Regions from separate parts of the Methylophilus sp. YYY-1 genome, predicted to be linked through region 2. Evidence: riboswitches for the same ligand, from Rfam matches in the RefSeq annotation. Region 2 holds a riboswitch; the other holds the start of a gene.
What was found. Region 2 has a riboswitch for cobalamin ahead of GOC95_RS13465 (TonB-dependent receptor). Riboswitches for the same ligand answer to the same signal wherever they lie in the genome.
Positions count from the first base shown of each region.

Region 1: it holds a riboswitch for cobalamin, as region 2 does, so the genes downstream of both, nrdA (class 1a ribonucleoside-diphosphate reductase subunit alpha) here and GOC95_RS13465 (TonB-dependent receptor) in region 2, are expected to answer to the same signal.

Region 1 is NZ_WOVG01000003.1:266,289-281,222, reverse strand. Features, by position in the region: gene metE (5-methyltetrahydropteroyltriglutamate--homocysteine S-methyltransferase) at 1-1,537, shown strand, start outside; gene GOC95_RS10420 (RNA polymerase sigma factor) at 1,707-2,216, shown strand; gene GOC95_RS10415 (FecR domain-containing protein) at 2,213-3,061, shown strand; gene GOC95_RS10410 (TonB-dependent siderophore receptor) at 3,202-5,598, shown strand; gene GOC95_RS10405 (PepSY-associated TM helix domain-containing protein) at 5,613-6,848, shown strand; gene GOC95_RS10400 (sigma-70 family RNA polymerase sigma factor) at 6,959-7,474, shown strand; gene GOC95_RS10395 (FecR domain-containing protein) at 7,477-8,478, shown strand; gene GOC95_RS10390 (TonB-dependent receptor) at 8,567-10,945, shown strand; cobalamin riboswitch at 11,183-11,404, shown strand; gene nrdA (class 1a ribonucleoside-diphosphate reductase subunit alpha) at 11,582-13,861, shown strand; gene nrdB (class Ia ribonucleoside-diphosphate reductase subunit beta) at 14,071-14,934, shown strand, end outside.
Region 2 is NZ_WOVG01000005.1:87,223-102,156, reverse strand. Features, by position in the region: gene cobD (threonine-phosphate decarboxylase CobD) at 1-55, opposite strand, end outside; gene cbiB (adenosylcobinamide-phosphate synthase CbiB) at 48-1,001, opposite strand; gene GOC95_RS13510 (cobyric acid synthase) at 1,004-2,455, shown strand; gene GOC95_RS13505 (RNA-binding S4 domain-containing protein) at 2,452-2,670, opposite strand; gene GOC95_RS13500 (DUF4198 domain-containing protein) at 2,704-3,519, opposite strand; gene cobU (bifunctional adenosylcobinamide kinase/adenosylcobinamide-phosphate guanylyltransferase) at 3,534-4,058, opposite strand; gene GOC95_RS13490 (cobalamin-binding protein) at 4,055-4,858, opposite strand; gene bluB (5,6-dimethylbenzimidazole synthase) at 4,855-5,529, opposite strand; gene GOC95_RS13480 (cobyrinate a,c-diamide synthase) at 5,526-6,827, opposite strand; gene cobO (cob(I)yrinic acid a,c-diamide adenosyltransferase) at 6,827-7,432, opposite strand; gene GOC95_RS13470 (hypothetical protein) at 7,445-8,014, opposite strand; gene GOC95_RS13465 (TonB-dependent receptor) at 8,102-10,144, opposite strand; cobalamin riboswitch at 10,144-10,356, opposite strand; gene GOC95_RS13460 (hypothetical protein) at 10,447-10,683, shown strand; gene GOC95_RS13455 (cell division protein ZapA) at 10,686-10,988, shown strand; gene GOC95_RS13450 (DUF2237 domain-containing protein) at 11,272-11,631, opposite strand; gene GOC95_RS13445 (EVE domain-containing protein) at 11,700-12,164, shown strand; gene GOC95_RS13440 (diguanylate cyclase) at 12,199-13,371, shown strand; gene GOC95_RS13435 (alpha/beta hydrolase) at 13,430-14,308, shown strand; gene GOC95_RS13430 (FAD-binding domain-containing protein) at 14,295-14,934, shown strand, end outside.

The sequences.
Region 1 (14,934 bases), on a different contig from region 2:
CCAATACCTGGCAGCCAACCTGCCGGTCGCCGGTTTGCATATAGACGCCATCAATGCCCGCCATGAAATTGTGCCGTTGCTGGCAATGTTGCCTGCACACAAGGTGCTGTCTCTGGGTGTGATCAATGGCCGCAATATCTGGAAAACTGATTTGAATGCGACACTGGACTGGCTGGCGCCGATTGCCGAGCGTCTGGGGGACCGTTTGTGGCTGGCGCCTTCTTGTTCGCTGTTGCATGTGCCGGTGGACCTCGACAGCGAGCTTAAACTGGATAGCGAAATCAAGTCATGGCTGGCATTTGCCAAGCAAAAGCTCGAAGAGCTGCAGGTGCTGGCCACGGCCTTAAATCATGGCCGCGAGGCGGTGAAAGTGGCTTTGGCCGTCAATCAGGTGGCGATAGAGGCGCGTCGGCTATCCAAGCGTGTGCACAATCCGGCTGTGAAGGCCGTGCTGCAAACATTGACGCCGCAACTGGGGCAGCGCCAGAACGTTTATACGCAGCGCGCTGCCAAACAGGCCGCTTTGTTCAACCTGCCCAAATTCCCCACCACGACCATCGGTTCGTTCCCGCAGACGGCAGAAATCCGTCAGGCGCGTCGCCAGTTCAAGGCAGGTGAGTTGGATCAGGCAGATTATCAGGCCGTGATGAAAGCCGAAATTGCGCGTAGTGTGCGTGAGCAGGAAGCGCTGGGGCTGGATGTGCTGGTGCATGGCGAGGCGGAGCGCAACGACATGGTGGAGTATTTTGGCGAGCAACTGGAGGGCTATGCCTTCAGCCAGTTTGGTTGGGTGCAGTCCTACGGCTCACGTTGCGTCAAGCCGCCTATCCTGTTCGGCGATATCAGCCGCCCAAAAGCCATGACAGTGCAATGGATTGAATACGCGCAATCACTGACCAGCAAGCCGATGAAAGGCATGCTGACCGGCCCGGTGACCATGTTGAACTGGTCGTTTGTGCGCGATGATCAGCCACGTGAAGTGTCTTGCTACCAGTTAGCGCTCGCCATACGCCAGGAGGTGCTGGACCTGGAAAAAGCCGGTATCCGCATGATCCAGATTGACGAGGCGGCCTTGCGAGAGGGCTTGCCCCTGCGTAAGTCAGACTGGAAAAAGTATCTGCAATGGGCGGTGGCGTCGTTCCGTATCACCGCAAATGGGGTGGCCGATGAAACCCAGATCCATACCCATATGTGTTACTCGGAATTCAATGACATTATTGCCGAGATTGCCGACATGGATGCCGACGTCATCACCATAGAAACCTCGCGCTCGGACATGGAGCTGCTGGATGCGTTTGATGACTTTAACTACCCGAATGAAATTGGGCCCGGTGTTTACGATATTCACTCGCCGAATATTCCAGAACCTGAGCGGATGGTCGCCTTGATGCAAAAAGCGGCGGCGCGCATCCCGGCCGAACGTTTGTGGGTGAACCCGGATTGTGGCTTGAAAACCCGCCAATGGGCAGAAGTGATCCCGGCCTTGCGCAATATGGTGTCTGCGGCCCAGCAGTTGCGTGCACAGGCCGCACTTTAAGCCAGCGTACTAAAATCACTTACACATTCACTTACAGGGCCCGCATAGAGGGCCCTTTTTTACCACGCGAGGAGGCGGTAAACAATTATTTTTTATTGATAATGATTTTCATTTGTGTTTTTTCTTGCCTGCCGCTAAGATATGGTTTTTATTGATTGTCTTTTGCGCAGTGCATCTTCATCCTGAACATTCCAAACTCGTGGTTGCCTTGGTCTATCACTACGACGAATTGGTGAGCTATGTCAGACGCCGTTTTGGCGACCAGCATTTCGCCAGGGATGTGGTGCATGATGTTTGCCTGGAGATCATGGAGCGGCCACCGCAGCTGGCGGTGCAAACGCCGATGGCGTTTTTGCGCAAGCTGTCGCGTCACCGCGCGATTGACCGCTACCGCCAGTACCAGACGCAACAATCCCACCTCAATCAATTGCAGCAGACAGCGGAGCACGCGCACCAGATCGATGGCGAACGCGTCATGCATTTTGTACAACGTCTTGAGGCTTTGAAGCGCATCATAGAAGCGCTGCCAGCCCGGCAACGGCAAGTGTTTTTGCTGCATCGCCTGCACGACATGCCGCAGCAGGAGATTGCCGATGCACTGGGTATTTCACGTAATATGGTGACGCAACATTTTAACAAGGCCATGGGCAGCATCCAGCGGCAATGGGCGGGGCTATGAAAGCACCGGACCACACATTGCGTGCGCCCAACCAGCCTGCTGACCATCAAGATCCGCTGGCGCCATACACTGACGCCTTGCGCGCGCACTTTCCCTCCAGGGAGGCCTTGCTGCAGGAAGCCATACAGCAAACCCGGCAACGGCGTCGAATAAAACAGGCGTTGGCAACCACCGCTTGCGGCCTGTTGGCGGCCGTGCTCTGCTATGACCCGGTGTTGTCCAGCCAGCGCCTGCAGACGGCAATTGGTCAGTCTGCCCACTTCCAGTTACCGGATGGCTCTGCTGTCAGTCTCAATACCAACACCGTTCTGGTGGCCGAGCAACATCTGCGTTCGCGGCAATTAACGCTGGTACAAGGCGAAGCACTGTTTAAGGTGAAACACGCCTGGCAACCGTTTACCGTGGATGCCAACCAGGTGAAGATTCGCGATATCGGTACCGTGTTTAACGTCCGCAATACCGCGCAGGGAGCCATGGTCACGGTGGTGGAGGGCAGTGTAGACGTGATCACTGCGCAGGCACAGCGTCGGCTGACTAAAAATCTCTCGGTGACCACCCGCGGCGCAGCCATTTCTGAAAACCGGTGCACCAGTGCCGAGGCGGCTACCGCCTGGCAGCACGGGCGATTGATTTTTGATGGGCTGCCACTGCGTGACGTGGTGGCCGAATTGCAGCGCTATCACGCTGGTCAGATCACACTGGCGGATGCCCGGGTGGGGCAATACCGCCTATCCGGCGAATACGATATCAATGGCATCGCATCCTTGCTGGCCGTGTTGCCCGAGATTTTGCCCGTGCGTGTCGAAAAACAGGCAGAGGCTGACGTGGTGATCCGGCAGCGTTAATCCGTGCGGTTAAGCCGGATTCCCCGGTTCGATCACGCTGAGTCAGGATCATCCGTAAAAAAATTTCTAAAGGACATCAACATTGGCGAAGGCTGGCACGACATACCCATGTCATTCATTATTTATTCAATGGGAAGAAGATGTCATTTACTCGCAACTCTGCCTTGTTCGCCGCTTTGCTGTCCAGCCTGTCTGTGCATGCCGTCGAGCTTGATATGCCCGCACAACCGCTAGACAAGGCGTTGAAGGCCCTGGCCCACCAGACCGGGGAAAGCATTATTTTTTCAACGGAACTCACCGAGCACAAGCAGGCACCTGCGCTCAAAGGTGATTTGAGCGTGCGGCAGGCGCTGGAAAAACTGCTGGCAGGCAGCGGACTGGTGTTAAAGACCACCGCCTCTGGCTATACGCTGACTAAAGCCGCGCCTGTGACGCCACATACGCATAGTGAGCCACAAGACCTGCCGGAGGTCAGCGTGTCTGGGCAAACTGTACAAGAACCCGCCAATGGGCCAGTCAAAGGCTATGTTGCCAAGCGTAGCGTGACGGCGACCAAAACCGATACTGCCCTGATCGAAACGCCGCAATCGTTGTCGGTGGTGACGCGTGACCAGATGAACGCACAGGGCGTGCAGTCGGTAGGCGATGCCTTGCGCTATACCGCTGGTGTGCAGTCCGAAGCAAACGGGCCAGACCCGCGCGCTGACAATATCGGCATCCGTGGCTTTAGCCTGGGCCGGGACCAGTTCCGCGATGGCTTGCGTAATTACGCATTTAATAATCAGGGCGGTACGGTGGTTGAGGCTTATGGCCTTGAGCGCATTGATTTATTGCGCGGCCCTTCCTCAATTGTGTATGGCCAGGGCGCGCCGGGTGGGCTGGTTAACCTGGTCAGCAAACGGCCTACGGATAAACCGCTGCATGAGCTGGGGTTGACCTTGGGACAGTATGACCGGCAACAGGTGCGTGGCGATGTCAGCCAATGGCTAGATGATGAGGGCGTGTGGTCTTACCGCCTGGTGGGTTTGGTGCAAAAAAGCGATACGCAGATCGACCGTGTCACTGACGACCGCGTCTATCTGGCGCCTTCATTGACCTGGCGACCTTCGGACGCGACCCAGCTGACCTTGCTGACCGACTACCAGAAAAATGACCGTGGCCAGGGCTACCAGGCATTGCCGCGGGTCGGCACGCTTGTGAGCAGCCCCTTTGGCAAAATTTCCACCAGCCGGTATGTGGGTGAGCCAGGCCTGGATAAATACGTGCAGGAACGATATTCGGTGGGCTACCAGTTTGAACATGCGTTTAATGAGCACTTGACCCTGCGTCAGAACCTGCGCTACCAGCAACTGCGCACCGATGCCATTTCAACCTATTTGGTGAGCTTGCGCGCAGACCAGCGCAGCATCAACCGGGCCGCGATGGGCACCGATGAAAATGTCGACAATGTGGTGGTGGATACGCATCTGCAAGGCCACTGGACGCACGGCATGTTTGAGCATACGGTGCTGGCGGGGATAGACAGCCAGCGCCTGGATAACCATGTGCTGCGTACATCAGGGACGGCGAGTCCGCTGGATCTGTATACGCCGGTGTATGGAGCGACGCCGGTGAACCTGGTGTTGTCAGCCAATTTGAAGCAACAGCAACGCCAGACCGGGATTTACTTGCAGGACCAAGTAAAAATTGACCGCCAGTGGGTGGCAACACTGGGGGTTCGTCAGGACCACACCCGCATGCAAACAGACAATGTGCTGAGTCCTGCTGCCTCCTCGTCGCAACGCGATCAGGCAGAAACCTGGCGCAGCGGCCTGGTTTACCTGGCAGAGAATGGCCTTGCGCCGTATGCCAGTTACACGGAATCATTTTTACCGGTGATCGGCACCATGTTTGATGGCAAGGCCTTTGCCCCTGAAACTGGCAAGCAATATGAGCTCGGTATCCGATATCAACCCAAAGACAGTCAGACACTGTTGAGCGCGGCCGTCTTTGATTTGCGCCGCCAGAACGTGACCACGACTGACCTGCAGCATCCTTTGTTTAATCTGCAAAATGGGGAAGTGCGTACCCGCGGGCTGGAGCTTGAAGCCAAGACCCAGTGGGACGCCTGGTCGCTGATAGGTAGTTATACTTATATGCTGCCTGAAATCACGCGCAGTAATAATAGCTTGCAGGGGGTGCCGTTCCAGGGCAAAGATCCTAACCATGTGCCTCACCATACTGCCGCATTATGGACCGACTACCGCTTGCCTGGGCAATGGCTGCCCGGCCTGGTGGTCGGCGGGGGCGTGCGTTACACCGGTAGCCGTTTCGGTAACGATGCCAACACCTTCAAGCTGCCGTCTTATACGCTGGTAGACTTGGCGGTCCGTTATGATTTGTCCCAGCTGGGCACAAGCTGGAAAGGCTGGCAGTTTGCACTCAATGCCAGTAATTTGTTTGATAAGGAGTATGTGGCCAATTGTGCATACAGTGGCGACGGTTGCAAATGGGGCTACCGTCGTAATGTGATGGCCAATTTAAATTTTCAATGGTAACGAGACACGCACTTGTGGTTTGGCATCGCTGGGTGGGCCTGGCGATGGCCGCTTTTTTGGTCATTGCCGGCTTTACCGGGGCTATCATCGCTTTTCAGGATGAGCTCGATGCATGGCTCAATCCACACCTGTATCAAGCGTTATCGCAACCAGGCCAGCCCATGCTGGACGTGTACCAGCTGCAAGCGCAGGCGCAACAGCAGGCGCCCGCCAATACCCGTATCGATGAATTGCAATTCAAATTGCCACAAAGCGCGCTGGAAGATCACCACGCAGAAGCCGTGATCTTCCGCCTCACGCCTGAGGATCCGCAGGCCAGCATCCCGGCAGATCAACTGTTTATCAACCCGCAATCAGGTAAGGTGCTGGGGTCACGCTTATCCACGGCTGGGCCGTTCCAGCGCGAGACGCTATTACCGTTTTTGTATAAATTGCATTATTCGCTGGCTTTGCCCGGTGTCAGCGGCCGCCTCATCATGGGCATTGTTGCCGTGCTGTGGACGCTGGATACTTTTGTGGCGTTTTTCCTCACCTTGCCCCGGCGGCAGCCACAATCCAAAAGCAGTTACTGGCAACGCTGGAAACCGGCCTGGCTGGTCAAATGGCAAGCCTCAGGCACCCGTATTAACTTTGACCTGCACCGTGCGGTTGGTCTCTGGCTGTGCAGCGTATTGCTGATCTTTGCCTGGTCCAGTGTCATGTTCAACTTGCGCGAGCAAGTTTATCTGCCGGTCATGACCAAGCTGATGCCATTTGATCTGTCCTGGCGCAGCATCCCCAAACTGCCACAACCGTTGACCAGCCTGCCCATGTCCTGGCCGCAAGCTCACCAGTTGGCGCAACAAGCCATGCAAGGCTTTGCAAAAAACCATCAGCTGCAGATTGATTACGAAGACCGTTTGCGTCTGGACCGCGAGCGCGGCGTGTACCAGTATTTTGTGCATAGCTCGGCCGATTTGCGGCAAGATCGGGGCAATACGGCGATTGCGATAGATGCCTATACTGGTGAAATCAAAGGCCACTGGCTGCCGACGCAAGACCAGTCCGGGAACACCTTTAGCAACTGGCTGGGAGCCTTGCATATGGGGCAAGTGTTTGGCATGCCCTACCGCATCTTTGTCTGTTGCACTGGCTTGTCACTGGTGCTGGTGACAGTCACGGGTGTGCTGATCTGGAGTCGAAAGCGCGCAGGTAAATCGCGTGTCACCTTACGCGCGCCACAGCCTGCCAATACACTGCAACGGCATTGATTCAGCGCCGTAGTTTCTGGCGTAACCATACTGCCGCTCAAACATGCCACCCGCGCGGATAGGTGATATAATGAGAATTATTATCATTTATTGCATCTCATCCATTTGTTATGCTGGCAAACGAATATACGCTGCAACAAACAGTAGGCGCCTTGTATATCGATCATCACCAATGGTTGCGCGCATGGTTGCGCGGCAAGCTCGGTTGCAGTGAGCAAGCTGCCGATCTGGCGCAGGATACGTTCTTGCGCATGATGCATGGCAAGCGCAATGTGCATGCGCTCGAACAACCCCGCGCCTACCTCACGCAGATTGCCAAGCATTTGCTGATTGATCACTGGCGCCGGCAAGCGGTGGAGCGTGCCTGGCAGGAGACGCTAGCTGTGGCGCCCGAGACTTTCGTTGCCTCACCCGAAGAGCGTGCCCTGATTCTTGAGGCGCTGGTCCGCATTGACCAGTTGCTGGACTGCCTAAAGCCCAAAGTACGCGAAGCTTTCCTGTTATCACAGCTGGATGGCCTTGGCTATCGAGACATTGGTGAGCGGCTGGGGGTAGGCGAGCGCATGGTGAAAAAATACATGGCACAAGCCATGCTGGCTTGCCTGATGATGGATGAGGGGCCATAACCATGCATCACAACCAGGCGGATGAGCAGCGTATTTTAAATCAGGCGGCAGAGTGGTTTGCGCGTTTGCAGGATCAGTCCCTGCATGCACAAGAGCTTGCACAGTGGCAAGCCTGGTTGGCGGCCGATCCTGCGCATGCACGGGTTTGGCAGCGCGTTGAAGCCATCAGTCAACCCTTTAAACAGCTGGCGACCACCGTGCCTGCCGCCACGGCACGAGCGACCTTAAAGCAGGTGCAGTCGGTTGAGCGTCGCCGTACCTTGCGCCGTTTGGGCTTGGGCGTGACGGTGCTTGCCAGTGGCTTGCTTATGCGCCAGGCCTTGCCGTGGCGTGGCTGGCTCAATGCCTATGCAATTGCGCATGCCGGTTATCGCACGCAAATCGGCGAGCGCAAAACCTGGCGCCTGCCAGAAGGCACTTTGCTGGCATTGAATACGGCCACCGCTGTCGATGTGCACTATGACCCGCATGTGCGTCGCATCGTTTTGCATCAAGGCGAAATTCTTGTAACCACCGCGCGTGATCTGCAGCGTCAGTCCAGGCCATTGGTGGTCGATACCCTGCATGCCCGGTTGACCGCACTCGGCACGCGCTTTACGGTACGTGGTGATTTGCAAGGCGGGCATGTGGCCGTATTTGAAGGCGCCGTACGCATTCGCCCGCATGATGCTGCCAGTGTGGATATCCTGGCAGGGCAGCAGGCGAGGTTCACGGCAACCGGGGTAATCGCCGATGGGCGGGCAGACCTGGCCCGTGAAGCCTGGTCGCGCGGGCAAATGGTGGCGGACAATCTACCGCTCGCCCAGTTTGTCGCCGAGTTAAATCGCTATACCCGTGTGCCTATCCGCGTGCAGTCGGCGGTGGCAAATTTGCGGCTGGTTGGCGTCTATCCGCTCAATTACCCGGCTCAGGATATTCCCTTGATCCTGGCCGCCATCGAAACGGTCCTGCCCGTGCGCACGCGTGAGGACGCGGCGGGTGGCTTGGCGCTGGTCGCACGATAAACCATTTTCTAATCAGAGTTCCCTTTTTTGATGCTCATCCGGCATACCAGTTGAACCCATTCAATATTCAACTTTGGAGCCTGATATCATGCCGTCCCCTGTTTTATTCCATCCACAGATGCGCAAGCTGCTTGTGCGAGCAGCACTGCTATTTCCCGCCATGGGCTTGCATCCGCTTGCGCCAGCCGCTTGGGCACAGACCACAGAGGCCACTTATGTTTTTGATGTTGCCGCAGGGCCGCTTTCAACCGCATTGACGCAAGTCGCAGCACAAACGGGCATGAGTTTGAGTGCAAATGCCGCGCTGTTGGCTGACAAGAAAGCAGCCGCGCTTAAAGGCCGCTACACTGCGCAAGCCGCATTGCATCAATTACTGGAAAATACCGGCCTGGCATTACAACGGACGGATGACACGCATTTCAGTGTGATTCCTGTCATCACCGAAAAAGACGCGCCACAAACCTTAAGCGAGGTACAGGTGCAGGCCAGTAAAGAGGGTAACGGTCTGTTAAGCCGTTATGAAGCGAGTACTGCCAGTCAGGGGGCGCTGGGCGACAAATCCTTACTCGATACCCCGTTTTCAGTCAGCGTGGTCAAGGCTGAGGACATTTTAGATCGCCAAGCTAGCAATGTTGCCGAGGCCTTCAAGCTGGATGCAGCCGTCACCGCGTCCAGTAATGGCGTGGCCCGGGAGAGTACCATGATTACGGTGAGAGGCCTGGCACTGGATTTATTGAATGGCTACAAGATCGATGGCCTGAATATTTCACCATGGAACACCGATTTACCGATTGAGCATTTTGAGCAAGTGGAGCTGCTGAAAGGCTTGTCCGGTTTTATGTACGGCTTTGCGCAGCCGGGCGGCATCCTCAATTACAGACTCAAACGCGCCGGGGATACGCCAATCACCCGCGTTACGGCGGGCTTAATGACGGATAGCCAGTACAACCTGAATCTGGATGTTGGTCGCCGCTTTGCAGAGGGGCGTGCGGGCATGCGTATTAACTACATCCATGAGGCAGGGGATACCTATCTTGATGCGCCGATCAAGCGCGACTCTGCCTCTGTGGCGCTGGATTTCAAACCTTCGGATCAACTCACTGTTGAGCTGGATAGCCTCTACCAGAAGCGCAAGGTCAATGGATCCATGTTTGCCCTGGTGGTGGATCAAAATGCAGCCAGCCCTAAACCGATTGATGGCGCACGCCGCTTGACGCAGGACTTCACCTATCATGAAACCGAGATGATGACGGCAGGCACGGCGTTGCGCTGGCAGTTTAATGACCAATGGTATTTAAGCACTGCGGCGCGGGTTTCCAAGCTCAGGCGTACCAATTACGATAGTTATATGACCATCAATGACGATGCGGGAAACTTTACCGATGCGCAAGTGCAGTGGTACAGCCAACATCACAATCAGTCAGCTAATCTGATGCTGCATGGCCAGTTTGAGACTGGCCAGATCAAGCATGCCCTGTTCACAGGCGCAGACCTGCAGACGGTGCATCGCAGTGGCGCGCCAGACAGCTTTGCCTTATTGGGGACGGGTAACCTGTACACTGGCCGCAGTGATGAGACTGATCCTGACGCAAGTATCAACCGGAATCTGAGTACCATTTTCAAAACCCGTAATGTCGGTGTGTTTATGAGTGACACCCTGCAGTGGACGCCGGAATGGAGCACGATTATTGGTCTGAGACATAGCAACTATGAAAAAAATCAGCCCAATGGCCCCACCTACAAAAAAAGCAAAATGACGCCGACTTACGCCTTGCTCTGGAAGCCACAAGCGTCCATCACGGCTTACGCCAGCTATGTTGAAGCGCTCGAAGAAGGCAATACGGCACCCATAGGCACCAATAACGAAAACCAGTCGTTTGGCCCGCTTGAAAGCAAGCAGTATGAAATTGGCCTCAAGCAACAGGGTAGTTTCTGGTCGGCCGAGGCCGCGCTGTTCCGCATGCAGCGTGGTTTGGCGTATACCAATGCAGACAATGTCTATGTGCAACAAAGCAAAGGGTTGGTGTTGAGCGGGCTAGACCTGGCTGGCCGTGTCGAGTTAGGCAGCCAATGGGCGTTGCGTAGCAGCCTGGTGTGGATGCAAAGCGAAAATAAAAGTGATGATGCCAGCGTGAACGGCAAGGATGCCGCCAATGCCCCCACCTTGAGTGCAGCGCTGTATGCGGACTACCAGGTGATGGATTTGCCTGGCCTGACACTGTCGGCAGGCGCGCGTTACGTCGGTCGGCGTTATCTTGAGGCCTCCAATACCCATGCACTGGACAGATATACCTTGTTCGACCTCGGTGCGCGCTATCACACCAAGCTGAACGCGCATAAACTTACCTTGCGTGCCGGGGTGCAGAACCTGACCAACGAAAAATACTGGCAAGCACATGGCGACTGGAATTTCCTGACGCAAGGCGAGCCGCGTATCTTTAAAGCCAGTGCACAGCTGGATTTTTAAGAGAGATGGCTGTGAGGATGGCTGCTGCCATCTCGCCAGCGTCAGTAGGCTGGTCTGACGCTGGCTTGTCGCCTCCAGTCGCCTGGCGGTGAGGCAAAAAAGCATTGTTTGAGGCTGGGCAAACATCAGGTCACAGCACAAAATGCTTGCAAAAAAATATATTCAGGCAAAACAATCACTTAGTGTCTCATAACAATATATTGTGTTTTTGTGTGTTGAAAATGCATATATATTGATTTATAGTCACGTCCATACGGTATACGGGTACTGATCAGTGCCTGTCTTTAAAAGGGAATCTGGTGCGCGATGGCGATGGCCATTGTCAAGCCAGAGCTGCCCCCGCAACTGTAATCAGCGAGTTGTTTGCTGCTTTGCTCGCCACTGAAGCGATTCGGGAAGGCCAAGGCAAACAATCATGACCTGAGAGCCAGGAGACCTGCCGTGATTTTTTCTTGTTAACGTTTGAGGCGGGGTGTCCTCGGCAGATGCAGTGAGTCCTGTACTGATTGCAAGTCTGGTCTTTAAACGGGTGCAGGTTTTTTCTTTGATTGCTCGACAACGGGCAGGCTATTGCCAGAAAAAATGCGCCCCGCAGCCAGTGCCGTGTCCCTTCCGCCGCCAGCACTGGGAGCCACCATGACACAATACGAATCCATGCAAGCCACGAAACGTGATGGCCGCAAGGAACCGATTAACCTCGACAAGATTCATCGCGTCATTGACTGGGCCGCGCAAGGCCTTAACAATGTGTCGGTGTCACAGGTGGAGCTCCGTTCGCATATCCAGTTTTATGATGGTATCCGCACCGACGATATCCATGAAACCATCATCAAATCTGCTGCCGACCTGATTTCGGAAGAAACCCCAGACTACCAGTACCTGGCCGCACGCCTGAATATTTTTCACCTGCGCAAAATTGCTTATGGCCAGTTTGAGCCACCGCATTTGTTTGACCATGTGACCAACCTGACCGCGCTGGGCAAATACGATCCGCACCTGCTCAAGGATTACAGCCGCGAAGAGTTCGATACGCTGAATGGCTATCTGGACCACTGGCGCGACATGAATTTCTCTTACGCCGCCGTCAAGCAGCTTGAGGGCAAATACCTGGTACAAAACCGCGTCACCAAAAAGATCTACGAGAGCCCGCAGTTCCTTTACATTCTGGTGGCGATGAGCCTGTTTGCTAACTACAAAGGCCAGGCGCGTCTCGATTACATCAAGCGTTTTTATGATGCGGTGTCTACTTTCAAGATCTCGCTGCCGACCCCGATTATGTCTGGCGTGCGGACGCCGACACGCCAGTTCAGCTCTTGCGTGCTGATTGAGTGTGACGACAGCCTGGACAGTATCAACGCCACTTCCAGCGCGATTGTGAAGTATGTGTCGCAGCGCGCCGGTATTGGCGTCAACGCCGGCCGTATCCGTGCGCTGGGTAGTGAAATTCGTGGCGGTGAAGCGCAGCATACCGGCTGCCTGCCGTTCTATAAGCTGTTCCAGTCTGCGGTCAAATCCTGCTCACAGGGCGGGGTACGCGGCGGGGCGGCGACGTTGTTCTATCCGTTATGGCACCTTGAGGTTGAATCCCTGCTGGTCCTCAAAAACAACCGTGGTGTGGAAGAAAACCGCGTGCGCCACCTCGACTACGGCGTGCAGATCAACCGCCTCATGTACCAGCGCCTGATCAAAGGTGAACAGATCACCTTGTTCTCGCCGCATGATGTGCCCGGCCTGTATGACGCGTTCTTTGCCGATCAGGATACCTTTGAGCGCCTCTACACCCAGTACGAAGCCGATGACAGCATCCGCAAGCGCAGCTTGCCTGCCGTAGACTTGTTCTCGCTCATGATGCAAGAGCGCGCCGGTACCGGCCGCATCTACATCCAGAACGTGGACCATTGCAACACGCATAGCCCCTTTGATCCGGCCGTTGCGCCGGTGCGCCAGTCCAACCTGTGTATGGAAATCGCACTGCCGACCAAGCCACTCAATGACATCAACGACACCGAAGGCGAAATTGCGCTGTGTACCCTGTCAGCATTTAACCTGGGCGCGCTGGAATCGCTGGACGAGCTCGAAGGCTTGGCCGACCTCGTGGTTCGTGCATTAGATGCCTTGCTCGAATACCAGGATTACCCAGTCAAAGCCGCGCTCAACGCCACCAATAAGCGCCGTTCACTGGGCGTGGGCGTGATCAACTATGCCTATTACCTGGCCAAAAACGGCACCAGCTATACCGATGACGCCGCACTGGGCTTGACCCACCGTACCTTTGAGGCCATTCAGTACTATCTGTTGAAAGCGTCCGTACAACTGTCTCGCGAGTTTGGCGCGTGTGGTGCGTTTAACGAGACCACCTATGCCAAAGGCATTTTGCCGATTGATACCTACAAAAAAGACCTAGATGCCGTGTGCAACGAGCCGCTGCGTCTGGATTGGGAAAGCCTGCGCAAGGAAATCCAGAAAGATGGCTTGCGCAATTCCACGCTGACGGCGCTGATGCCTTCCGAGACTTCCAGCCAGATTGCCAATGCCACCAACGGCATTGAGCCACCGCGAGGCCTGGTCTCGGTCAAGCAATCCAAAGACGGCATCTTGCGCCAGGTGGTGCCTGAGATTGACCGCCTGCGTAACCAGTACCAGTTGTTGTGGCGCATCCCCAGCAATGACGGCTACCTCAAGCTGGTGGGCGTGATGCAGAAGTTTGTCGATCAATCGATTTCAGCCAACACCAACTACGACCCGACCCGTTTTGAAGGTGGCCGTGTGCCGATGAAGCAACTGCTGAAAGACCTGCTGCAAGCCTACAAACTCGGTGTTAAAACGCTGTACTACCACAACACCCGAGATGGTGCGAGCGAGGGCGGTACGGAAGCCGAGGACGATGGGTGTGCCAGCGGAGCCTGCAAAATTTAAATAAGCATTGACTCAGTGGCTGCGCGGGCAAATTGCTGCGTTGTGCGGTGCGCGAAATCCTCATGTACTCTCGTGTACATTCCGGTTTCTGTGCTCCGTACGCCTTGCACTTTATCCCGCTCGCTCACTGATTCAACGCTTATTGCAGTGGGGTAATAAGTACAATTTAAAAACAGTTTGAGCATTAAACTTAAACATTAGGAACACAGATGGCCTACAGCATCTTCACCAAAACCGATAACGATCAACTCAAAGAACCCATGTTCTTTGGGCAGCCCGTCAATGTGGCGCGCTACGACCAGCAGAAATATCCGGTATTCGAGAAGCTGATCGAGAAGCAACTCTCCTTCTTCTGGCGCCCGGAAGAGGTTGACGTGTCGCAAGACCGTTCCGATTACCAGAATCTGCCCGAGCACGAAAAGCATATTTTTATCAGCAACCTCAAGTATCAGACCTTGCTGGATTCGATTCAGGGCCGTAGCCCCAACGTGGCCTTGCTGCCACTGGTGTCCCTGCCTGAGCTGGAAACCTGGATTGAAACCTGGGCGTTTTCCGAGACCATACACTCGCGTTCCTACACCCACATCATCCGCAATATCGTCAATGATCCCTCTGTGATGTTCGACGACATCGTGCGCAATGAAAACATCACGGCACGCGCTTCGGATATCGCACATTATTACGATGAGCTGATCCAGCAAACCATGCTGTACTCGCAGCTGGGCGAGGGCAATCATGTCATCAATGGCGAGACCAAAGTGGTCAACAAGCGCGCGCTCAAAAAGCTGCTGTACCGTTGCCTGATGAACGTCAATATCCTCGAAGCCATCCGCTTTTACGTCAGTTTTGCCTGCTCGTTTGCCTTTGCCGAGCGCAAGGTGATGGAAGGCAACGCCAAGATCATCCGCCTGATTGCGCGTGATGAGGCCTTGCACCTCACCGGCACACAGCACATGCTCAACATCATGCGTTCTGGCCAGGATGACGCCGAGTTTGCCGAGATTGCCGCAGAACTGCATACCGAGTGCTTCGAGATGTTTAAATCCGCCGCCGAGCAGGAAAAACTGTGGGCC
Region 2 (14,934 bases):
GTGGTCTGCCGTATTGCTGTGCCGCTTGCTGCAAATTGCCGCCGTGCTCAAGCATAGGCTAACCCTCCAATCAATAGCGCCACCATCAGCCAGCTCAGCATGCCATTGCGCACCAGTTGCAATGCGCGTGGGATATCCTCTGCAGTAGGGGGCGTGTGGGTGCCCAGACGCGGGCGCTCATGCCATTCGCCATGATAGCGGGCGCGCCCGCCGAGCTGTACATTGAGTGCGCCTGCCCCAGCGGACATGACCGGGCCTGCGTTCGGGCTATCCCATAACGATGCCTGTGATCGCCAGGATTGCCAGGCAAGGCGGGTGTGTCCGAGCAGTGCATAGGTGATGGCTGTGAGGCGGGCCGGAATGTAATTCAATACATCATCCAGCCGTGCGGCGGCCCAGCCAAAATAAAAATAACGTGGCGTTTTATAGCCCCACATGGCGTCCAGCGTATTCACAAGGCGGTAAGCCAGCGCGCCGGGGCCGCCCGCGACAAAAAACCAGAACAGGGCGCCGAATACACTATCGTTGCCATTTTCTAACACGGATTCTATGGTTGCGCTGACCGGCTCTATCGCCTCCACATCGCGGCTGACCATATAGGAGGTGGCAAGCTGTGCCTGCTTAAATTGCCCGGCCAGCAAGGCCTGATAAACAGCCAGCCCATGCTGGCGCAAGCTGCGCTGACCAATGGCAAAATACAGGCAATACACATGCAATGCGAGCGCGAGCCAGACGGAGACTTGCATCAGTAATACCACCGCAATCAGCACTGGTAACACCAGCAGGAGCACACCAACGATACCACTGATATATTGGCCGCGTAACGGTTGCCTAGATAAAGGATTCAACCGTTTTTCAAGCCTGGACGCTAACCAGCCAAAACCGACCAATGGGTGCCAGCGCCTGGGTTCGCCAAGCCAGAAATCGAGCAGCACCGCGCCACAGGCAATCCCGGCGAGTGTGAGATAATCAGGGGATGTATAAGCAGGCAGTGAAAACATTAATGGTTCAAGGCACCACGTCGGATGCCGGTAAAAGTACGCTGGTGGCCGGATTGTGCCGCGTATTGTACCGCAGCGGGGTGGCGGTGGCGCCATTCAAGCCGCAAAACATGGCGCTCAATGCGGCGGTGACTGAAGACGGCGGCGAGATTGGCCGTGCGCAAGCGGTGCAGGCCATGGCCTGCGGATTGCCGCCGCATACCGATATGAATCCGGTCTTGCTCAAGCCTAACTCGGATACCGGCTGCCAGGTGATCATTCATGGCCGGGTGGTGGGTAACCAGGAAGCGAGTACTTACCACGACTACAAAAAGACCGCCATGCAAGCCGTGCTGCAATCCTATGCGCGTTTGCAGCAGCAATATGCATGCATTGTGGTCGAAGGCGCGGGCAGCCCGGCTGAAATTAACCTGCGCGCCAACGATATTGCCAATATGGGCTTTGCTGAGGCGGTGGATTGCCCCGTCATTCTGGTGGCTGATATTGATAAGGGTGGCGTATTTGCCCACCTGGTTGGTACGCTGGCGTTGTTATCTGAAAGCGAACAGGCGAGGGTGATCGGCTTTGTGATTAACAAATTCCGCGGCGATCTTGCCTTGCTGCAACCAGGGCTGGATTGGCTGGAGGAACGCACAGGCAAGCCCGTGATTGGCGTATTGCCGTATCTGCATGACTTGCATCTGGAAGCAGAAGATGCGGTAGCCACCACAAGCGCACGCAAATCAGACATACAGTTGACCATCGTCGTGCCCATATTTCCGCATATCGCCAACCATACTGATTTTGATGCCTTGCGTTTGCACCCGCAGGTCGATCTCAGATTTGTGCGGTTGAGTGAAGAGATGCCGGCGGCTGATCTTATCATCCTGCCTGGTAGCAAAAATGTACGCGGTGACCTGGCGGCCTTGCGTGAACATGGCTGGGAGCCACGGATCGCGCGCCATTTGCGTTATGGTGGCAAAGTGCTGGGCATTTGCGGTGGCTTTCAGATGCTGGGCCAGCAATTGCATGATCCACTAGGGCTGGAGGGCGAGATAGGCAGTAGTGCCGGCTTGGGCTGGCTGGAAATGGAAACCACCCTTGAGGCGCACAAACAGCTCAAGCAGGTGTCAGGTCAGTTGGCGTTTGCCAATGCCCAATTGCAAGGCTATGAAATTCATATGGGCGTCAGTACCGGACGGGCATTAGCACGCCCGGTGCATCTGCTGAGTGGCCAGGCAGAGGGGGCGTTATCCGAAGATGGCCAGGTGGCAGGCAGTTATATCCATGGCCTGTTTGACCATCCGCAAGCTTGCGCTGCCTGGTTGCAATGGGCTGGTTTGTCTGAGCAAGTAGCTTACGATTACACGCAATTGCGTGAGCAGAGCCTGGAAAAATTGGCAGACAGTGTGCAGCAGCACTTCAACTGGTCCGCGCTGGCGGCTTATCTGCCGCAAGACTTTAAGCCAGATTAAGCAGCCACGACCTGGATGGTCTGTTCAAACGCCTGCACCACTTGCCCGGCGCGGATTTTGGCGGTTTTTCGGCGTTCAATTTCGCCATCAACCTTGATCAATCCTTCCGCCACCATAGACTTACCCTGACCGCCACTGTCGGCTACCCCTTCGAGTTTGAGCAAGTCACAGAGTGCGATGTATTCGCCTCTCAGTTCAAAAGTCGTCGTTTGCATGCTGCTTCCCTTCAATGCCTGAAAGCAGTCATTTTAAGGCTTGTTTTCCGTCTCTGGCGGTAAATTCACTTCCAGCGTCAGCGAAGCATTCAGGCTTTCCCACAGGTTTTCATTGAGCTGGTGATGCACCGTCACAAACAGGAAATTCAACCCGGCTTTTTGTGGTTTGAAGGTAAACTCACCTTGCTGATTGGCATGGAGGTTGGACGGTCTGACGTTTTCAACATCGTAAAGGTCTTCCATGCGGCGCTTGCTAAAGTGCTCGTTATCGGTAACCACGATAATGCGTGCATTAGGCACCGGCTTGCCATGTTCGAGGACTTGCAAGCTGAGTTCACCCCCTAATTGCACACCATTGGGCGAGGCCAAGGGGATAATTTCCAGGCCTTTGTTTAAAGGCACAGGTTTGTATTTCTGTTGTCCTTTGAAAATATAAGTGTCGGCATAACTGTAATAGTTCATGGTGGTCGGCTTGCCGCTAACCCGTTTCATATCTGCCGCAAAATACAGTTTTTTATCCGGCGTTTCTACTGCTTTATAAACAGGCCCTACACGCTGGCCGGTGCTGATACGGTAGCTGCCTTCTTCTTTTAATTCGGGCTCCAGATACACCGCCGCTTTGGTTTTGGCGATCGGTTTGATGGCAGTCACTTCGCCGGCAGGGGACGTGATGGTGAAGTTAGGCGAGTCCATGGCGAAGTCGGCCTGGAATGGAAACTCGGTAAACGCAGATTCAATGGTTAGCCGATGATGCGTCACATTGAACTGGTTAGGTTTTAAAAAGGGCACATGCGCCTCGGCAGCCAAAGCGGTGACTAAAGCGAGCAGGGCGAGGGACAATCTTTTCATACAGGTCTTTCTTGTTATTTAAGCGTTAATGGCAAGCCTGCGGCAATAAAACTCACGTGGTTTGCAACCGCTGCCACGTGCTGGTTGAGGCGACCTTGTTCATCCTGAAACTGGCGGTTGATTTCACCCAAGGGCACAATGCCCATGCCGACCTCGTTGCTCACTAAAAATACGTGTGCTTGCAATTGCGGCAAGGCCGCCAGTAGCGCCTGTTTTTCTGCCTGCCAGTCCAAGCGTTCCGGTTTTTCGCAGTCCGGGCAGATGCATTGCGCCAGCCACAAGGTTAAACAATCGACAATCAGGCAGGTGTCTGGTGCGTCGTTGTCTAGCAAGGTCTGCCCGAGGTTGAATGGCGCTTCGACCAATCCCCAGTAAGGCGGACGGCGGGTTTTGTGATGCTCCACGCGTTTGGCAAATTCGTCATCGTAGACTTGGGCCGTCGCGATATAGGTGACCGGGCATTCAAGTGCCGAGGCCAGCCGCTCGGCATGGGCGCTTTTGCCGCTGCGTGCCCCGCCTAAAATCAGGTGCGTAGTCATGCGTGACCCCCTTGTTGTTGCCAGCGTTGAATAATGGTTTGCAATTGCACCAGGCCTTCGCTAAACAGCGCGGGGCCTGGTTGCAAGATATCGACCGACTTGATTTCATAGAGATGCCCATGCTGGATGGCAGGAATCGCTTGCCAGCCTGGGCGGGCTTTGACTTTTTCCGGCTGGAATTTCTTGCCGCACCAGGAGCCGATGATGATATCCGGTTGTGCTGCAATCACTTGCGCTGCGGTGACCTGGCGGTCCCTGGCACTGTGAAACTGGCTCAATTCAGGGAAGCAATCTTGCCCGCCGGCAGCGGCGATCAATTCAGCCGCCCAGCGGATGCTGCACATCATGGGTTCATCCCACTCTTCAAAATAGACCTTGGGTTTGCGCGGCCAACTGGCTGTCTGCTGGCGTGCTGCCCCCAATTGTGCCTGGTAGCGTGCTACTAAATCTTCTGCTTTTTCGCTGGCCCCGACCAGATTACCGACGGTGAGTATCATCTGCAGTGTTTCATCCAGGCTGCGCTGGTTAAACACATGCACCTGGCAACCGGCTTTGATCAGTGAGGCCGCGATATCAGCCTGCAAGTTAGAGAAGCACAGCACCAGGTCAGGCTGCAGCGCCAGGATTTTTTCAATATTGGCGCTGGTAAAGGCACTGATCTTTGGCTTCTCTTTGCGGGCGATGGCCGGGCGCGTGGTAAAGCCGGAAATACCGACAATACGGTCCTGCTCACCCAGCAGGTACAGTACCTCCACCGTTTCGGTGGTCAGGCAGACGATGCGTTGTGGCCAGCGCTTCATGTTTGTGTGCTTTCGTGAGGTTGCCAGCCATTTTCCATCAGCATGTCAGCGAGCGGTTTTTCTGTCGTCCAGCCTTCTTCCACCAGCATGGGCGATTTGTAAAACGTATTCACATAGCCCAAGCATAAAATGGCGACTGGTTTGGCGCCCTCGGGCAGATTCAATAATTGCGCCAGTTGGTGCGGGTCAAACAGGCTGACCCAACCCAAGCCTATGCCTTCGGCACGCGCCGCCAGCCACAAGTTTTGAATCGCACAGCTGACCGAGGCCAGGTCCATTTCTGGCAATGTGCGGCGGCCAAAAATGTGTTTTTCACGCTGGTCGCACAAGGTGGCGACCAGCACCTCGCCACAGTCCAGAATGCCTTCCACTTTGAGGCGCATAAACTCGGCCATGCGCGCCGTGTCTTCAACTTCGCCGATGGCCTGGGCCGTGAGTTTGCGTTCTTCATCGACCAGCGTGTGGATGGCTTTTCGCAATGTGACATCGCTGATGCGGATAAACCGCCATGGCTGCATCAGGCCGACACTGGGCGCGTGATGGGCGGCTTGCAGTAATTTCTGCAATAACTCGGGGGCGATAGGCGTGGGCAAAAAATGCCGCATATCGCGTCGCTCGGTAATTACCTTGTATATCGCCGCTTTGTCGGCATCTGAATAGGCAAAGCTCATGGCATGAAAAATTGTGCGGCCAGTGCCGGGTTAGACGGAAAGTAAAAGTGCAAAAAGCTGGCAGTGATGGATTGATGGCGATAGACCGGCTCGCCAGCGCCATATTTACCTTTGCCTTGCGCAATGACCGGCAAGTCGGTGTCAAAGCGGGCATAGTGAAAAGTGTGCGCGCCTATCGTCGTCGCGTCATCGCCAGTTGCGCTGTTGTCAGCCGCTGAAAAGGTTGCATGCTGCGTGCCCAGGCCTTGCAATTTGGGCTGAAGCGCGGCGCTGCCGGGGAGCAGGCCGAAGGCGGGTTGTCCATTTAGTGTTTCACCGAGTGCCAGCATGCCGCCACATTCGGCCAATATGGGTTTGCCTGATTCGGCGGCTGCGCGTAAACCTTCACGCATGCTGTGGTTGTGTTGCAGTCGCTCCAGATGCAATTCCGGGTAGCCACCCGGCAGCCAGTAAGCATCCGCAGCCGGTAATTGCGTATCGTGCAAGGGTGAAAAAAATGCAATCTGTGCGCCTAGTGTCTGTAGCAGATCCAGATTGGCCTGATAGGTAAAACAGAAAGCAGCATCTTTAGCCACGGCAATGGTTTTGCCTTGCAATAATGGTGTTATCGCCTGCTGTTCGGGTGCGGCAAACTGCACGCTCGGCGGCAATGGCATGTCTTGCCCCAGCAGTTGCGCAGCGGCTTCTATGCGCTGGTCTATGTCCGTGATTTCCTGAGCAAGATGCAAGCCCAGATGGCGCTCTGGCAAGCTCAGTTGCGTGTCATATTTCATGGCACCCAGCCAGGGGATGTCCGTGGGGAGTGCTTCTTTAATCATATTGGCATGACCCTCGCTGCCGACCTGGTTGGCAATCACTCCGGCGCGCTGAAGGGCGGGCCGAAAGCCATACAAACCATAGGCGACCGCGGCACAGGTCTGTGCCATGGCTTTGGCATTAAGCACCAGTGCGACAGGGATGCCAAAGCGCTCGGCAATATCGGCGCATGAAGGCTTGCCATCATACAGCCCCATCACCCCTTCGAGCAGAATCACGTCATTGTTTTGGGCTGCCTTGTGCAGCAGCCGTTGTGCATCGGCTTCACCACACATGCCAAGGTCGAGGTTATACACTGGCTTGCCAGTCGCAACTTGCAGAATCATGCCGTCGATAAAGTCCGGCCCGCATTTGAACGCCTGCACGCGCAGGCCGCGGTTTTTATAAGCCCGGGCCAAGGCCGCGGTAGCCATGGTTTTGCCTTGCCCAGACGCCGGGGCCGCCATTAACATGGCGCGGCAGCTTGCCGCGGTTGCTTGCATTACAGATCTATCCCGGCCTGGGCCTTGATGCCTGCACGCCAGGCATGCTTGACATCCATCAGTTCAGACACCGTATCGGCAGCGTTTCTCAATGCCTCGGAAGCGCCGCGGCCAGTGATGACCACATGTTGCATGGGTGGGCGTTTGGCGATGGCGTCCAACACCATTTGTTCATCGAGGTAGCCATATTTGAAGGTGTAGGTGAGCTCATCCAGCACCACCAGCTGAATGGCCGGGTCTTGCAGCATCTCCGCTACAATCTGCCAGCCACGCATGGCGGTTTCGGTGTCGCGTTGGCGGTCTTGTGTGTTCCAGGTAAAGCCTTCGCCCAGCACATGCCAGGTGACAGCAGAGTGCTGGCGAAAAAAGGCTTCTTCGCCCGTATCTGAACGGCCTTTGATAAATTGGGCGACACCAACACGCATGCCGTGGCCCAGCGAGCGGGCCACCATGCCAAAGGCAGAAGAGCTTTTGCCTTTGCCGTTGCCTGTGAGGATGAGTAACAGGCCTTTTTCTTGGTTGGCCTGCTCGATTTTTTCGTCAATGACCGCTTTTTTGCGGATCATGCGCGCCTTGTGGCGACTGTCGCGATCATTGGTTTCCATGGTGCGTAATACTTAAGCGTTTTCGCGCACGGAGCGCTTGGCCAGGCCAAATGCCACATGTGCAATCACTGCAACCACGACCCAAAATGCAATCGCTTCGATTTGTTTCGGGAAGTATTTGACCAGACGCGCGCCAAACTCAACCAGGGTCGGTTCGGCATAGCGGCCACCAAAGAAGTAAAACCCACCGCTGGAAAACAGCTCAGCAAGCACAGATCCCACCAATACCGCCCCTGTCAGCTTGAACAGGCTGCTTAATTGCCAGGCAGTGTTCGACGCAGTCCAACGGCCAGCCAGCCACATGCTGCCATAAGCCGGCAACAAAAAGCCATAAGCAGGGGTCACGCAGAAATTACTCACGCCGCCCCAGGTGATGGCTGCCATATCCAGCGCAGCACACAATCCCAGCAAGGCCACAAACACCAGCGTTGAGCGCAGGTAATAACCCGCGATAAAAAACGCTGCATAAGAAGCGCTCGGTAAAAAATCAATCGAAGCAAAATGATGACCACGCGTGATAATGACCATCAAGGCAATGAGAAAGCCAATTGCCAGAGACTGAGTTGAAAGGTTACGTGGCATGCCAACGACTCCAAAATTAAGGTTAATTATAAGACGTGGATTTTAGCCCAATTCGCACGGGCTTGGGCAAAATCCCCCGTTCCCGGTTTACTTCATATCGTAATTCAGGCTGATAAAGACGTTGGTACCCATGGTGTTGTAATCAGGCGCGTTGGGCGAAAACGAGCTCTTGGTGGTTGCCAATGCATAATCTTTATTCAAAAGGTTGTTTGCCCGCGCGAGAAGTTTCCAGTGGGTAGCTAACTGATAGCCAAGCGAAGCGTTTAATAAAGTGTAGCCCCCTAATCTGAAATTATTTTCCGCGTCGTTGTAACGAGCTGATGATGCTGAGAGTTCGGTGCTAGCATTCCAATTGCCTGATTTATATAGCAACTGCAAATTGCCATAGCGCTGACTTCTTCTTGGCAGCAGTTTATTTGTATCATCGCTTCTTGGGGACTGAATAGTGAGGTTTCCAGCGAGTTGCCATTCATCGTCCAGCATGGCACCTCCCTCGATGGTTAGTCCTTGAATAACAACTTTACCGGCATTGACGGGGCAGAATCCTGTAAAGGAACATCCTGAGGTTGCAGGCCCAACGTTCTGAATCAGGTCGCGAATGTGATTCTCAAATACAGTCATTTTGGCCTGTATGGCGGTGTTTTGGTACCGCAGGCTCATTTCAAAGTTATCAGACTTTTCTGGTTTGAGCGTTGGATCACCAAAGCTAGGGAAATACAATTGGTTAAATGTAGGTGCTCTAAATGCAGAACCATATTGAGCAGTGACTTTCCATTCTGGCGAAAATGTATAACCATAACCAAAACCGCCCGTAACGTAGTTGCCATATTGACTGTTATGGTCTTCACGCACTGACATCTGGGTGCTGTGTGCAGCACGGTTTCCCACAAAGCTCACCAGAAAGCCGTCATCATTTCTTGTTCTGCTAATGCTTGGAATGCCATTTGACAAAGTATCTACATCTTGTTCGAGTCTATCGTAGGCAAATGTTAAGGTCCCAACAGCTAGGGAGTAATCGTGTTGCCATGTGATCTGCGTCTGCTTTGAGTCGAATTTACTATTACTGGTAGCGCTATTCAGGCTAAACGAGCGCTCGCGACCGATTCCATATTTTAAGGTACTGTTCCAATGTTCAGTAAGTTGATTTTTGAGCGTTGCGCCATAGGCCTGCTGATTGGTTGTAGAGTAGTTGTTATATGCATTGTCAAAATCATTCCGTCCATCAGATTCCATGAAGTTGACGCCCAGGCTGTGTCCTTCTCTGAACTCTAAGTCGGCATAGGCACTTCCACTCAAGTTACGATAGCCGTCCCGATCGCGATCAATGGCTTGAGGTGGGTGTTTCTTGGCAGATATGCCGCGTGTGTCATAGCTGTTTATTTGCCCCCCAAATTGCAAGGCACGATAGCGGCTGCCAAACCCTGCGCTACCTGTGTAGGTATCATAGCTACCTGCGCCTACGCTACCAAAAAATCTTGTTTGATCGGTTTTCCCCCGCCGAGTAAATATCTGAATAACTCCGCCAATGGCATCTGCGCCATACAGGCTGGAAGCTGGGCCACGAAGAATTTCTATTCTATCTATCAACGCAAGCGGCAGGTTTTCAATCGCAGTCGTACCCAATGTTGCCGAATTAATGCGCAAACCATCCACTAAAATCACAACCTGTTCCGCATTGGTGCCACGTAAAAATACATTGCTTGCGGTTCCCATGCCTCCATTGGTGGAAATTTGTAAACCCGGTTGCAATCTGAGCAAGTCAGGAAGTGAACTGCCTTTTAAACGATCAATTTCATCGTGAGTAATGACAGTAACATCTCCAGTAGCTGTTTTAGTCGAAACGGGAACCCTGGCTGCCGTTACAGTAACTTCATCCAAAGACAGTGAAGCAATTTCACTACTACTATTTGAAAAGACTTCTTGCGCTTGAGTAAGCGTAGGAGAAAGGGCGATGAGTCCCAAAATGATTTTTTTATTCATGATTGTTTCCGATAATGCATGCGACCCCGCATGCAAAAAGTAAAAAGGAAACGCAAGGTAGACAGGCTCAACATCAAAGACATTGATGGAGACATTTAATAGCTTGAGAATGTCATTCGTTTTGAAACCGTCACCCCGCGGTATTTCCATGCTTATTTAAGTTATAAGGCCGGTCTCCGGGCTGGCAAGTTTTGGTCTATCGCCTTCCCAAGTTTTTACTCAGTGGCGTATGGATAGACCCGCACTTGCTTACCGTTGCGGGGGCAGCACAGGCATTGCGAACGAGGTTCGCGCACCTGTTTCCCAGTTTCACCCTTGTCTGCAAGAACGCAGCCGCAGGCACCTGACAACTGTTCGGCATTCTAGTCTAAAGCGGTGACTTTGACCAGTTGCATGGTGTCTTGCGAGGGGCTTCAAATTCTTAATTTACTTTGAAAAAATGCGCTTAGCTATTGACCACACTCGTTTTTTTAAAAGATAATGGGCTGATGGATGCCGATTTGAAAAGTCTTGAAGAGCGTGTGACGAAGCTGATTGCTTTGTGCAGCCAGCTGCGTGACGAAAACGTGGAGTTACGTCAGGAGGTCACGCGTTTGCATCAGGAGTCACAATCTCTAAAGCTGAACATGACGCAAGCCAGTGTGCAGCTGGAGCGCTTGTTGTCGGCATTGCCTGAGGAAGGTCGTTAGTCATGGCCAAGCAGCCGATTGATATCGAGATCATGGGCCGCGCGTTTAGCGTGACCTGTACCGACGAAGAGCGCGACAGTTTATTGCAGGCGGTGGGTTACCTTGATGGTAAAATGCGCGAAATTCGTGATGTGGGCAAGATGGTGAGTGTGGAGCGGATTGCGATCATGGCCGCGCTGAACATTACCCATGAGTTGTTGAATACCCGTAGCGGCGGGGTTGATGTGGGCGAGGTGAAAAAGCGCATTTCTACCATGCAGCAGCAGATCGATGATGTTTTGTCCGGCCAGCACAAATTATTGTAATCCGCTTCATTTCACAAAATTTTAACCGTCATTAGTATTAAATGACGTATCATAAAAGTGGTGTGCTAAGGCGTTGCCTGAGTCCAAAATTCCTTGAACTAGTCTTTGTTATAGGTTTCGGCTCATCAGGTGCGGTGCGATCGCACTAAGTTGGGCGGTCTTTTAAGACGCCCTTGGCGTGCGAACCTAATGTACCTTAGGCTGTTACCACCTGAACTTTTTTGGTTCAGGATTAGCGGCTCAGGTAACCCCTTAGCACATCTCCTCTCGCACCTTTGTCTTGTTATCTCAAGGCGTGGTATTTCAGGTCCGCCAGGCTAATGATTTCCAGGCAGTTTTCGTGGCAAGACTCCAGAATCACTGGCGGCGCATAACCCGCTTCACTGGCTTCCAGCCATCTTCTCGCACACAGGCACCACCGATCACCAGCCTTGAGCCCGGGAAAGGCGTAGTCTGGTCTGGGGGTGGACAAGTCATTGCCTTGCGCTTGCGAAAACGCCAGAAACTCATCTGTCATTTCTGCGCAGACGGTATGTTTACCTAAATCTTCCGGGTGGTGACTGCAACAACCATCACGCATAAAGCCTGTGACTGGTTGCATACTGCAAGGGATCAGAAGGGTGCCTAAAACGTTTTTTGTCATGATTTTCAACTGTGCTCTAACTTGGTTTATGATACTGGCATTTAGATGTGTAAAGAAGGTTTTCAGGCATGGCGCGTTACTGGTTAATGAAATCCGAACCCTCGGATGTCTCCATTGATGATTTGGCGGGATTCCCCAATCAAACTGTAGACTGGTATGGGATACGCAATTATCAAGCGCGAAACTTCATGCGTGATCAGATGAAGGTGGGCGATGGCGTGTTGTTTTATCACTCCAATTGTGCTGAGCCTGGCATCGTCGGCATTTGCGAGGTCAGCACCTTGGCCTATCCCGACCGCTTTCAGTTTGTGCAAGGGCACAAGTATTTTGATCCCAAGTCTACACCGGAAAGTCCACGCTGGGTGAACGTAGATGTCAAGCTCGTGCGCAAAACGCGATTGCTGAGTTTGAAAGAGATGCGGGAAACGCCCGCCCTGGCCACCATGCGTGTCTTGCAAAAAGGGAACCGCTTGTCGATTACCCCGGTCGATCCCAAAGAGTGGGCGTTTATCACGGCCCTGCTCAGCACATAACCTTTTCTTTGGCGACTTTGGTGGCGTACATGATATGAGTATCAGGCGTAGAAAAGCAGTCTTGTATATCCTTGTCGCCGGTTTTATGATCGTTCTGATCGGTGTGCTGCTGTTCCTCTGGATTTATTTTTCCAGTATGCGCGAGATGCACCAGACCACTCGCAATTTCTATGAGCAGTCTTTTACGGTTTCCAACGCTGCGCAGGCGCTGGAGTCTCAGTTGCATCAGATCCGAAGCGATTTGCTCTATGCCACGCTGATTCAGGCAGACAGCGTGCATTTGATCAATACCGTGGCGGCGATTAAGGGGCATGAGGCCGCTGCCCAACAAAAAATCGCCAGCATAGAACGTAATTATTCGGGAGATCGCGCGCCATTACCGCTGCTCAAACAGAATATTCAAGCGCTGGACGAAATGACAGCCTCGGTAATCAAGCAATTGGCTGAGGGACAGTATACCGAAGCAAGCACCCTGATTGAGACGGCCTGGAATGCGCGCTTTGCCAAGGTGGCAAAGCTCAACGAAGCCATCCTCGCGCATGCGGACTTGCGCGCCAACGAGTATGTGGCCGAGAGTGAAAAGCGCATGGAGCGGCACACCCATCAAGGCATCACTTACGCAGCGCTGCTGGTGACCCTGTTTTTGCTGGTAGGCCTCTTTGTTGGGGGCCGCATATACCATTTGCATCTTGAAGCAGACAAATTTGCCTTTACTGACTTTTTAACCGGGATCGCCAACCGGCGGCACTTCATTCATGAGTTGGAGTCAGAAATCAGGCGCTATCAGCGTTACGGCTCCTCGTTTTCATTTGCGATGGTGGACATCGATTTTTTTAAAAAGATTAATGACCAATACGGACATCATGCTGGCGACCTGGTTTTGCAGAATTTTTGCCTGCGCTGCGTGAGTGCCTTGCGTACCAGCGACATGGTTGGGCGTCTGGGGGGCGAAGAGTTTGGTATTCTGATGCCGATGACGGATCTGCATGAAGCGGCACATGTGATTGAGCGCTTGCGCTCGGAAATTGATCACAGTGTGATGAGCGAGCAAGGAGAGCAAATTCACTACACGGCCTCTTTTGGGTTGGTGTCTACCGCGCAATTGGGGACGCAGGATGGCTTGACGCAGCTGATGAAAATGGCAGATTTTGCTTTGTACACGGCTAAGCAGCAGGGCCGTAACCGCGTCTATATTGCCAACCATTAACGATAGCGATCATTATTGCGACGGGAATTTTCTATCTTGGGCATGGTCATCAATGCCTATGAATCTGCAAAATCCTCAATTGACGCGGCGTAGCTGGTTGACTGGCTTGGCCGGTCTGCTGCTTTCGGCCTGTCGGCCAGTCACTTTGTTAAACGCGGTGATTCCCGATAAAGGTATGCGCATCCATCGCGATATCGCTTTTGGGCCGCACAGCAGGCAGCGCCTGGATATTTATCAGCCACGTGACCACACTGTAACACCACGCCCTGTGGTGTTGTTTTTTTATGGCGGTAGCTGGGAGTCTGGCAGCAAGCAAGATTACCTGTTTGTGGCAGAGGCGTTGACGTCGCAAGGCATGCTGGTTGTGATTGCCGATTACAGGCTCTATCCCGAACTTAAGTTTCCGCAATTGATGCAAGACCCCGCTCTGGCATTGCAATGGGTCAAGCAACACGTAGCCGAGTATCAAGGCGATGCGTCGCGTGTCTTCTTGCTGGGGCATTCTGCGGGCGCACATCTGGCCGTCATGCTGACCTTGAATGCTGCCTATCTGGCGGCTGTCGGATTATCACCCACGGCGATTAAAGGCACCATAGGCCTGGCCGGACCTTATGACTTTTTGCCGCTCACCTCGGATACCTTGCGCGCGATTTTTGCACCTACTGAGCAGGAGTGGCAATCACAGCCTATCCATTTTGTCAGCGGCCAACATCCGCCTTTACTACTGCTGGCAGGCCTGAAAGACCAAACCGTTTGGCCCAGAAACTCGATCAATCTGGCGCGTGCGCTTGAGGCGCAAGGCAGCGAGGTCAAGTTGCTGACTTATGCCAACTACAACCATGTGGATATGGTCGCCAAGCTGGCCAGACCCCTGCGCGGCAACAGTCCATTGCTACAAGATATTTGCGACTGGATTGGCCAGCATGCCTCTGCGTGATGTGCATGTGGTCTGGTTTAAGCGCGATTTACGTGTCGCGGATCATGCCGCGCTGTCTGCCGCCTGTGAGGCTGGGCCGGTTTTGCCGCTCTTTATCTGGGCTCCACAAGTGTGGTCGGCAGAGGATGCCAGCCTCAGTCAGGCCATGTTCGTGCGCGAGTGTTTGCAGGGGCTGGCAGATGCCTTGCAACATCTTGGATTGCATTTGCATGTCTATCATCACGACCCCTTGACGCTGTTACAGAGGCTGCATGCAAAATTCGGGATCGCCGGACTGTATAGCCATGAAGAAACCGGGAATCAACACACCTACACCATCGACCGGCAGGTACAAGCGTGGTGCAGGATGCAAGGCATCGTCTGGCAGGAATGGCCGCAGAATGGGGTGGTGAGACGGCTGTCAGACCGGCAACAGTGGCAAGCGCAGTGGGCGTTACGCATGCAGGCGCCTGTCATTGCGGTGCCTGCATCCGGACTTGCTGTTCGGTTACCGGATCATGGCTTGGAGCGGTTGCCAGCAGTGGCTGGCCACGCGCAAGCGGAACGTCAGGTCGGCGGTATAGGGGTGGCTGAGGCGGTGATGGCGGATTTTTTGACGCGCCGCGTACATGGTTATCAGCGGGGGA